2 linked regions of the Endozoicomonas sp. GU-1 genome follow. The protein of the gene in region 1 interacts with the protein of each later gene in a pairwise test. Links are inferred from orthologs where the notes say so. Each region holds a gene or a part of one and is shown in the gene's direction. Other genes may lie near its edges.

Region 1 (5,824 bases):
AAAACTACGGGCACCCCCTGGCAGGATGACACCCAATGCGCAAGAAGCCTTCAGGCCTATGGTCAATGCCGGGTTCGCTGTAACTCCGGCCCCTGGCAGGAAGGAGTTGATATGGATGAATGGTGGCAACTGGATGAACACGGCCAGGAAAAACTGATCAAGTGGCCTAACGCTTCATAACCGAAAAGCAGCCTAGGAGCCTGTCCGAGAATAGCTGCTTTTTCAGGGGAGAAAACAGGATAACCGTCTACTGAGCCATACTATCGAACGGGGAGTGGTTTCTTCCTGATACCGAAGCTCCGTAATTTTTGCGCAACACCACGTAATCAGGCTAGAATGGCCGATTAACTCATCAGCGACTTGAGAGCTACCATTGAATCTCAAGCCATGAGGCCTGTACCGGTTTTCGGTACCAGTCTTCTGACGTTTCTTATCTCCTTTACTGACGGATGCAGGCCAAGAGCCAGTTCCATGCTGAAGCCCATTACCCTGAATCGCTATGTTTTTCATAGCCTGAGAAAACTCCTCTCCACGTGGGTGCGTACCACGGTTGAAAACAACAACCCTGAAGCTTTGCACCTGCAGACCGGAAAACCGGTGGTCTATGTTATGCACCAGCGCTCCCTGACGGACCTGATGGTGCTGGAAGGTGAGTGCATAAAAGCAGGTCTGCCCCGCCCTTACAAACCCATTGTCGCTGACCAGCCACAGAGCAAAGCGCATTTTTTTCTTAGCCAGCACGAAGGCCTGATTCTCCAGAGAGAACGGCCAGAGCCACCGGAACTGCTGGAAGCGCTGGTCAGGCAGGTTGAAGCAAAGCATCAGGATGTCCAGCTCGTTCCCGTTACCATTATCTGGGGACGCTCACCGGAAAAAGAGCAGTCCGCCTTTAAACTGCTGTTTGACTGGAACTTCAGCCTTGGCGGACGTTTTCGGAAGTTTCTGGCAACCCTGCTGCACGGTCGACAGACCATGGTGTCTTTCAGCCCTGCCTTATCACTGCAGGAAATCATGGGTGACAGTCACAACCATGCCCGCAGTGTGCGCAAGGTCAACCGGATTCTCCGGGTGCATTTTCGCCAGAAAAAAGCATCGGTTCTGGGGCCGGATCTCTCCCACCGTCGTATGCTGGTCAACAGCCTGATTCATACGCCCAGGATCCAGAAAGCCATTGCAGCAGAAGCTGCGGCTCAGGAAATCACCCTGGTAGAAGCCGAAGCAAAAGCCCGGAAGTATGCCAATGAAATCGCTTCTGACTTCTCCATGCCCGTGATCCGCTTCCTGGATATTATCCTGACCTGGTTCTGGAACAAGCTATACAGCGGCGTAAAAATCAATCATGTCGAGCCATTGAAGGCGCTGGCACAGAGCCATACGATTGTTTATGTGCCCTGCCATCGAAGCCATATCGATTACCTGCTACTGTCGTACGTTCTGTACTATGAAGGTCTGCCACCGCCCCATATTGCTGCGGGCATTAACCTGAATATGCCATTGGTTGGCACCATTCTGCGTAAGGGCGGTGCCTTCTTCATGCGCAGAACGTTCCGTGGCAACCCGCTTTACAGCATGGTCTTCCATGAATACATGTACACACTGACCAGTAAAGGCTTTGCTACCGAGTATTTCATTGAAGGCGGTCGCTCAAGAACCGGCCGCACCCTGACACCAAAAACCGGCATGCTCTCCATCACAGTCCGCAGTTTCCTGCGTGACCATCGCAAGCCGCTGGCGTTTGTTCCGGTCTATATCGGTTATGAAAAACTGTTGGAAATGGCCAGCTATCTGGGCGAACTCCGGGGTGAAGCCAAGAAAAGTGAGTCACCCCTGGATATAGTTCGCACACTGGCGGCCCTGAGAAATGAGTTTGGCAAGGCGTGGATCACTTTCGGGGAGCCACTGGACCTGGGCTCGTTCCTGAATTCACAGGCACCCAACTGGAAAGACAGCTCAGGTGCCAATGACAAACCGGCATGGCTGGAAAAAACCACGTCGAACCTGGGCGATACGCTGGCTGGCAGAATCAATGCGGCAGCGGTCATCAATCCGGTCAACCTGGTCGCCATTGCCCTGCTCTCCTCACCAAGGCATGCACTGGGTGAAGAGGAGCTGATTCGCCAGCTGGATGGCTATACACGTCTACTGTCCATGGCTCCCTACAGCGACCGGACGGCAATGACCGATCTGGATGCCCGCAGCATGATTCACTATGTGGAAAACCTGCAGCTGATCCAGAGAAAGACCGATGCACTGGGCGATATCATCAGCATGGATGAGAAAACAGCCATTGCCATGACCTATTATCGCAACAATGTGCTGCATATTTTTGCCATCCCGTCCCTGATCAGCTGTTTCTTTGTGAACTGCGCCAGCATCACCAGAAAAGAGATTCTGCGCATCAGTGCGGTTCTCTACCCTTACCTGCAGGCAGAACTGTTCCTGCAATGGACGCAACACGAAGCGCTGGCCGTGGTGCAAACATGGCTGGATTGTCTGGTTGCAGAAGGTCTGATTACCCACGGTCAGGATGATGATGGCGAAGCGTATTATTTCCAGCCGGACCCTGCCACCGCCGAATACATCATGTTGAATGTTTTCTCACGCTCCATTGTCCAGACACTGGAACGCTTCTATATGGTGATCAGCCTGCTCCTGCGCAATGGCAGTGGCAATATTGAAGCAGAAGCCCTGGAACATCAGAGTGGGGTGCTGGCACAGCGCCTGTCGATCATTCATGGTCTTAATGCGCCGGAGTTTTTTGATAAATCACTGTTCCGTGGCTTTATTGCCCAGATGCGCTATCACGGTGTATTGGAGATCACGCAAACCAATAAACTGGTGTTTGGCGATGATATTCAGAAAGTGGCTGATCAGGCGCACACCCTGTTAACCACTGAAATACGACACAGTATCAACCAGACCAGTCGCTACGGAGTCAGTAACGGTCCGGGGGAAAAATCCACACCCTGAACAGCGGGTAAAACGCACGATAATCGTGGTCACACCATGACCACGATTATCATTAGATCTGATTACCCGGAAAATGCCTTCAGGGCATAGATATCATAGCGACAGGCTTTCCCTTCCAACCGGTAGGTGGGAGCCTGACCATTAAGATCCGGTGCCAACCTTGGCCTTTTCACAACAACCCGATACTGAGCAAGATCAAGTGCCGGTTGCAGCAACTGATCCGCATCCGGATCATCCCCCAGCAGATCCTGAAACAGCCGCATCTCTTTTTTGACCAAAGCCGACTTTTCCCGGTGAGGAAACATCGGATCCAGATAAACAACATCGTACTTATTGTCCGATGTCTGCATCAGCTCAATGGCATTACCGGGCAAAAGCGACATCTGTTGTGCAATGGGCGCAACATCACTATCGCCGAGTGCCCGGCGCAAACCATCTGCCAAAAGGGCTGCCACCACCGGTGACCGTTCTATCAGGGTGACATTGCACCCCAGGCTGGCCAGCACAAACGCATCCCGACCCAATCCCCCGGTTGCATCGAGCACCGATGGTTTGACGCCTTTATTCAGACCCACGGCCTTGGCGATATCCTGCCCTTTGCCACCACCAAACTTGCGTCGATGCCCTGCCTTGCCACCGACAAAATCAACGACAATCGGATTCTCTTTCGATCCCGCACGCTGAACCGCCAGCGCTCCGGATGCATCAAAAGCCACCAGAGCGCCTTCATCAACGTCTTGAAGACTGCGACTAAAGCCGGTATTCAGCTGTGCAGCAAGGCCTTCAAGCAAAGCCTGAATGGCAGGGTGATCAGAAGCAAGAAGAAATAGCGGGGTAGACATCTGTGCAAAAGAAATAAGCTATGGGGTGGCAGAATCTAACACCTCCAGAGCAGCCGTTGCAATCTATGCACATCAGCGATAAATTCCGGGAGCCTGTGCAGGGTCACTCAGCCATAGGTTTTTACCGCTATTTCATACAGCAACGATGGATTTCCCAAAACCTTGTTGTTATCGTCCGCAGCTTCATTTTCATCAACCTGATGACTGGGGGTGTAGCGACTCCGTTGAGTCACTACTGATTATTGAAAAAATGCCATCGAAGAGTAACTGGCTCCAACTGACCGGAGTACCAGGCTGCTCACCCATGGCTTGCTGTAAGGATTCACCATGATCAGACGTCTGGGGAAATCTGTATCCACTCTTGTAATCGCTGCTTCTCTCACCGTAGCGCCTGCATTTGCCACAACGGCCAATGAAGGGCAGAGAACGCTTAATATCTACAACTGGTCGGATTATATCGCCGAAGACACCATAGCCAACTTTGAGAAAGAGACTGGCATTAAGGTTCATTATGATGTCTTTGACAGCAATGAAGTCCTGGAAGCCAAATTGCTTTCAGGAAAAACCGGCTATGACATTGTCGCACCAACAGCAGACTTCCTGCTTCACCAGATCAAAGCCGGGGTATACCAGCCACTGGATAAGGAGAAGCTGCCCAACTGGAAGCACCTGGACGCTGAGTTGATGGCCTTGATGGAAACCTACGACCCGGATAACCGGTATTCTTTTCCCTATCTGTGGGGCACCACGGGCATCGGCTATAACCCGGAGCGGGTGAAAGCGCAGTTGGGGAAAGATGCCCCGGTCAACAGCTGGAGCCTGATCTTTGATGAACAGCATATCAGCAAGCTCAGTCAGTGTGGTGTTGCGTTCCTGAATGCACCAACCGATGTGATTCCAGCAGCACTGAGTTATCTGGGTCTTGACCCGAACTCGACCAACAGAGCGGATTATGCCAAAGCCGAAGCACTGCTGATGAAAGTTCGTCCCTACGTCACTTACTTTCACTCTTCCCGCTCAATTTCCGACCTGGCCAATGGTGATATCTGTGTGGCCATGGGCTGGTCCGGGGATATTCTGCAGGCAGCAGACCGTGCTGATGAAGCGGACAATGGTGTAACCGTAAAGTATATGATCCCTGACGAAGGTGCTGGCCTGTGGTTTGACACCGTAGCCATTCCCAAGGATGCCAGAAACCCTGAAGAGGCCCATATCTTTCTGAACTACCTGCTGCGTCCCGATGTGATTGCCAACATCACTGACTATGTGGCTTATGCCAACCCGAATAAATCCGCCACAGCATTAGTGGACGACGATATTCGTGAGAACCCTGGCATCTATCCAACCGCTGAGGCAAAAAAACGGTTATTTGTCTTTAAGGTCCTGCCTTCCAGAATTAACCGTCAGGTTAACCGCCTGTTTACCAAACTGACAGCCGGTCAATAAAAGCGGCAAGGGCAAGAAGGAGTGTACTCTTCCTTGCCCTTGACATATCACAGCATCGATATGATGGATCGGAACACGGACCCGGAGAGACCAGCATAGTCCGTTAGAAAGAAGCCAAAGCCCCAGTTAATAATTGCAGTCACGGAAGACCTCCTGTTTATGAAAACAAAAACATGAAAACATGGTGTCGCCCGCTAGTAGACAAAGGAACATCCATTTTGTTCACTTCATCATCAAAATTATTTCACATCAGCCAACAAAAAAACGCTGACTGACGTAAAATCCATCAGGCACTCAGGGAATCTTCAAGCTCTGCTTTCCAGATGGCCATGGCCAATGCCGGTACACGAAGGACTTTTGGCGTTGGTATCCACTTGTGGCGAATACGGGAAAACACATCAAACCGCTCAGACATCCCCGCCATTGCTTCCGCAACCACACGCCCGGCAATATTGGTCAGTGCTACACCATGCCCCGTATAGCCGTGTGCCGTGTAAATATCATGTCCCAAATGCTCAATATGCGGCATATATTCCCGGGTAACCGCAAACAAACCACCCCAGTGG
Region 2 (4,142 bases), 920 kb from region 1 along the record:
TTGAGTCTGTGGAAACCATGATGGCCGCTGGTGTTGGCCGGTTTGCTGAATGCGGCCCCGGGAAAGTACTGGCTGGACTGAATAAACGTATTGCACGACGTGCGCCCATTGCTACGCTGGAGTCTGCTGACGCTATGGCTCAGATGCTGGCAGAAGCTAACCAATAAGGAACAGGCGGGAAATGACTGCTGAAAGAGAGCTGGAACAGTCCATTGCAGGAGCGGGTCTGAAGGGGAAGGTTGCCCTGGTTACCGGTGCCAGTCGTGGTATTGGCAAAGCCATAGCATTTGCCCTGGGGAAAGCCGGAGCCATTGTGATTGGCACGGCAACGTCTGAGTCCGGTGCGGCGGCCATTACTGACGCTTTGCAGGCGGAAGGCATTCAAGGTCAGGGCATGGCCCTGAACGTAACCTCAGCGGATGAATGTCAGGCGGTGCTCAAGGTGATCTGCGCAGAATATGGCGTACCGTTGATTCTGATCAACAATGCCGGCATCACCCGTGATAATATCCTGATGCGCATGAAGGAGGAGGAGTGGGATGACGTTATTGATACCAATCTCAGTTCCATCTTCCGGATGAGTAAGGCTGTCCTGCGTGGCATGACTAAAGCACGCTGGGGGCGGATAGTGAATATCAGCTCTGTCGTTGGTTCCATGGGTAACCAGGGGCAGGCGAATTATGCGGCAGCCAAGGCCGGTATTGAAGGCTTCACCAGGGCGATGGCCCGTGAAGTCGGTTCAAGAAGCATTACCGTGAACACCGTTGCTCCGGGCTTTATCGAAACCGATATGACCAGGGCGCTGCCTGAAGAGCAGCAGTCCTTCCTGCTTGGCCAGATTCCCCTGGCCCGGTTGGGTCAGCCGGAAGAAATTGCCGCTGCTGTTGCATTTCTGGTCAGTGAGCCTGCCGGGTATATCACTGGTGAGACCTTGCATGTCAATGGCGGCATGTACATGAATTAATCCTCCTTTGCCGGAACCTGTAGTTATGAGCAGGGCGAGGCAAGCCCTGTTCTGATGGGTTAGGTTTTGGGGTTTTGTTAAATCTGTTGTCAATTTGCGTGGATAGTCACCGGTTTTCCATGAACTGGCTTGAAATTCCCATAATTGACCATATACACTAGTTCACCTGTAGCCTCAGGCTGCACCGAATATCGATAGGAGCACAACAAGGTATGAGCACCATTGAAGAGCGCGTTAAGAAGATTGTTTGCGAACAGCTTGGCGTGAAGGAAGACGAAGTCACTAACAGTGCGTCATTCGTAGAGGATCTTGGCGCGGACTCTCTGGATACTGTTGAGTTGGTGATGGCGTTGGAAGAGGAATTCGAAACCGAGATTCCTGATGAAGAGGCTGAGAAAATCACCACTGTTCAGGAAGCAATTGACTACGTTGTTGCACACTCCTGATTCTGCCTTGATTTGCACAACTGTATCTTTGTGACACGCTTTTTCGATACATCTTCTTTAGCGAAAGTATCTCCAAATTGTGTCACTCGAAAGCCGCATGACGATGGTCTGCGGCTTTTGTTGTTTATGGCAGTCTGCTCGCTATCGCGGTAAAAGCTGGCTGCATGATGACGTTGTCATCGTGTTGTTGTCGTTTTTTCATAGTCAGGCTGCTGTGGCGATGCTTTGATGTGAATGACGGTTCATTAAATCTGGACGACAGGTCAGCAGGAGAGTCAGTCTTGTCGGAAGAAAAAAATACAGAATGGTTATCGCAGCGAATGCGTAGAAGGGTTGTTGTAACAGGCATGGGGGCAATAACCCCGGTGGGCAATAATGTCCATGACAGCTGGTCTGCCCTGTTAGCGGGGCGCAGTGGTATTGAGGCAATCTCCCACCTTGATACGGAAGGCTTCAGTGTATCTATCTGTGGCGCGGTCAAAGGTTTTGATCCTGACGGTGTTATCGATAAGAAAGATGCCCGTAAAATGGATGTCTTTATTCAATACGGTGTAGCCGCTGCTGCCGAGGCCATGGCTGACTCCGGCCTGGTGATTGATGATCACTGTGCGCACCGATATGGTGTGGCGATCGGCTCAGGTATCGGTGGTTTGACGTCTATTGAACAGAACCACTCTACACTGCTGAACAGCGGCCCCCGTCGAATATCCCCGTTTTTTATTCCCGCTGCCATCGTCAATATGGCGGCAGGCTGGGTTTCCATGAAATACAATCTCCAGGGACCCAACTTTGCCACCTCTACAGCCTGCGCTACCGGCAGCCATGCCATTGCTCTTGCCGCAAGAACCATTGCTTATGGTGATGCCGATCTGATGGTGGCGGGTGGTGCCGAAAAAGGGTCGTCTGCGCTGGGCATGACCGGTTTTGCCGCAGCCCGTGCGCTCTCTACCCGTAACCATGAGCCTGAAAAAGCCAGCCGCCCGTGGGATGTGGATCGTGATGGTTTTGTCCTGGGCGATGGAGCCGGTATTCTGGTGCTGGAAGAGTACGAACATGCGGTTAACCGTGGCGCCAGGATATATGCTGAGCTCAGTGGTGTTGGCATGAGTGGTGATGCCTGGCATATGACGTCGCCGCCAGAAGATGGTCGTGGTGCTGCGCGTGCCATGATTTCAGCCCTTGAAGATGCCGGTCTGGCACCTGAAAATGTGTCGTATATTAATGCCCACGGCACGTCCACACCGGCAGGGGATGTGGCTGAAACACGGGCGATTCATCAGGTGTTTGGTGCCCACGCCGCGCGTCTGGCGGTCAGTTCCACCAAATCCATGACCGGTCATTTGCTGGGGGCTGCCGGGGCGGTGGAAGCGGTATTCAGTATCAAATCCCTGGTTGAAGGTGTGATTCCCCCGACCATCAATCTGGATCAGCCCGGCGAAGGCTGTGATCTTGATTATGTGCCACACCATGCCAGGAAAATGCAGATGGATCATGTGCTTTCCAACTCTTTTGGCTTTGGTGGTACCAATGTAACCCTGGCATTTTCCAGATTAGACAGCTAAGAGGGGGTTCCGGGTGAGTGAGTATCCAGTCTGGGTGAATGGAGTGCCTGAAAGTGTCCTGCCGGTTTCAGACCGTGGGCTGGCCTACGGGGATGGCTTATTTGAAACGGTTCGGATTGCCGGTGGTAAGCCAACGCTGGCTGACTACCATTGGCATCGCCTGCAACGCTCTTGCCAGCAGCTGGGTATTGCCGTGGATATTGAGCGATTGCTTGAAGAGGTGGATGCCTTTCTGTTGGATAACCAGGCCGGTGACGGTGTGCTGAAGGTTATGATCACCCGGGGCAGCGGTGGACGCGGCTATAATCCAGAGGGTTGTCTCTCTTCGCGTCGGATTCTGTCACTCCACCCGCTGCCGTCAAGGCCCCGTGATCCCGGAGTGCATGGGGCACGGGTAAAGCTTTGTCAGATGCGTCTTGGGCGAAGTGACCTGGCAGGTCTGAAGCATCTGAATCGTCTGGAGCAGGTGCTGGCCAGAAGTGAATGGCAGGGCGATGCTTACGACGAAGGTCTGCTGTGTGACTTTGCGGGCAACCTGGTTGAAGGCACCATGAGTAATCTGTTTGTTGTGACCCATGAAGGAGCCCTGGTGACTCCGGATCTGTCATTCCAGGGTGTGGCGGGGGTTTGTCGCGATTTTATCATTGAGTTTGCCCGTCATCGTGGGATGACGGTTAAAGAGCAGTCCGTACCCCGGGGGCTGGATGTTGCGGAAGTCTTTCTCTGCAACAGTGTCAACGGTGTCTGGCCTGTGATTGAATACGAGGGAAGGGAGTGGGAGATTGGCCCACTGACTGTCCAAATTCGAGATTGTGTACTGGAAGAATTCAATGCTTAGGAAGTTGCTGCTGACCCTGTTCGGTGGTTTGCTGTTGGCTCTGTTTCTGGTCCTGGCAGGTCTTGTAGCTGGCTGGTATGGTCTGCGCTGGTATGGTGATCAGCAGGTGCCGGTAACCAGTGAAGCCGGGTTCGTCATTGTTACGGGCGACTCGCTGGGACGTGTGGTGCAGCGACTGGCGGCAGACCGGCTGATTCAATATCCTGATATGTTTAAGGTCTTTGCCCGGGTCAAGGGGGTTGCTGCGGACCTTCATGCCGGGGAATACCTGATTGCTCCCGGTACCACCTATCGGCAGCTGTTGCACAAGTTTGTTACTGGCGATGTTCATT

The links.
Region 2: the proteins of plsB (region 1) and acpP interact in binary tests that used the Escherichia coli proteins (3 or more experiments, as listed by UniProt). The link is inferred for Endozoicomonas sp. GU-1 from one-to-one orthologs.

What each region holds. Positions count from the first base shown.
Region 1 is NZ_CP114771.1:4,867,735-4,873,558, reverse strand. The notes cover bases 96-3,220. They hold plsB (glycerol-3-phosphate 1-O-acyltransferase PlsB), read left to right. Parts: upstream 96-471; coding sequence 472-2,970; downstream 2,971-3,220. Other genes in these bases: O3276_RS20305 (class I SAM-dependent methyltransferase), read right to left, coding at 3,033-3,220; O3276_RS20315 (hypothetical protein), read left to right, coding at 96-180. Also shown: more of O3276_RS20315, read left to right, coding at 1-95; more of O3276_RS20305, read right to left, coding at 3,221-3,812; O3276_RS20300 (polyamine ABC transporter substrate-binding protein), read left to right, coding at 4,140-5,258; O3276_RS20295 (NAD(P)/FAD-dependent oxidoreductase), read right to left, coding at 5,545-5,824. UniProt on the Escherichia coli protein: Catalyzes the transfer of an acyl group from acyl-ACP to glycerol-3-phosphate (G3P) to form lysophosphatidic acid (LPA). This enzyme can utilize either acyl-CoA or acyl-ACP as the fatty acyl donor.
Region 2 is NZ_CP114771.1:5,790,315-5,794,456, forward strand. Bases 1-2,793 are described here. They hold acpP (acyl carrier protein), read left to right. Parts: upstream 1-1,176; coding sequence 1,177-1,410; downstream 1,411-2,793. Other genes in these bases: fabD (ACP S-malonyltransferase), read left to right, coding at 1-167; fabG (3-oxoacyl-ACP reductase FabG), read left to right, coding at 182-964; fabF (beta-ketoacyl-ACP synthase II), read left to right, coding at 1,731-2,793. Also shown: more of fabF, read left to right, coding at 2,794-2,972; pabC (aminodeoxychorismate lyase), read left to right, coding at 2,986-3,810; O3276_RS24340 (endolytic transglycosylase MltG), read left to right, coding at 3,803-4,142. UniProt on the Escherichia coli protein: Carrier of the growing fatty acid chain in fatty acid biosynthesis.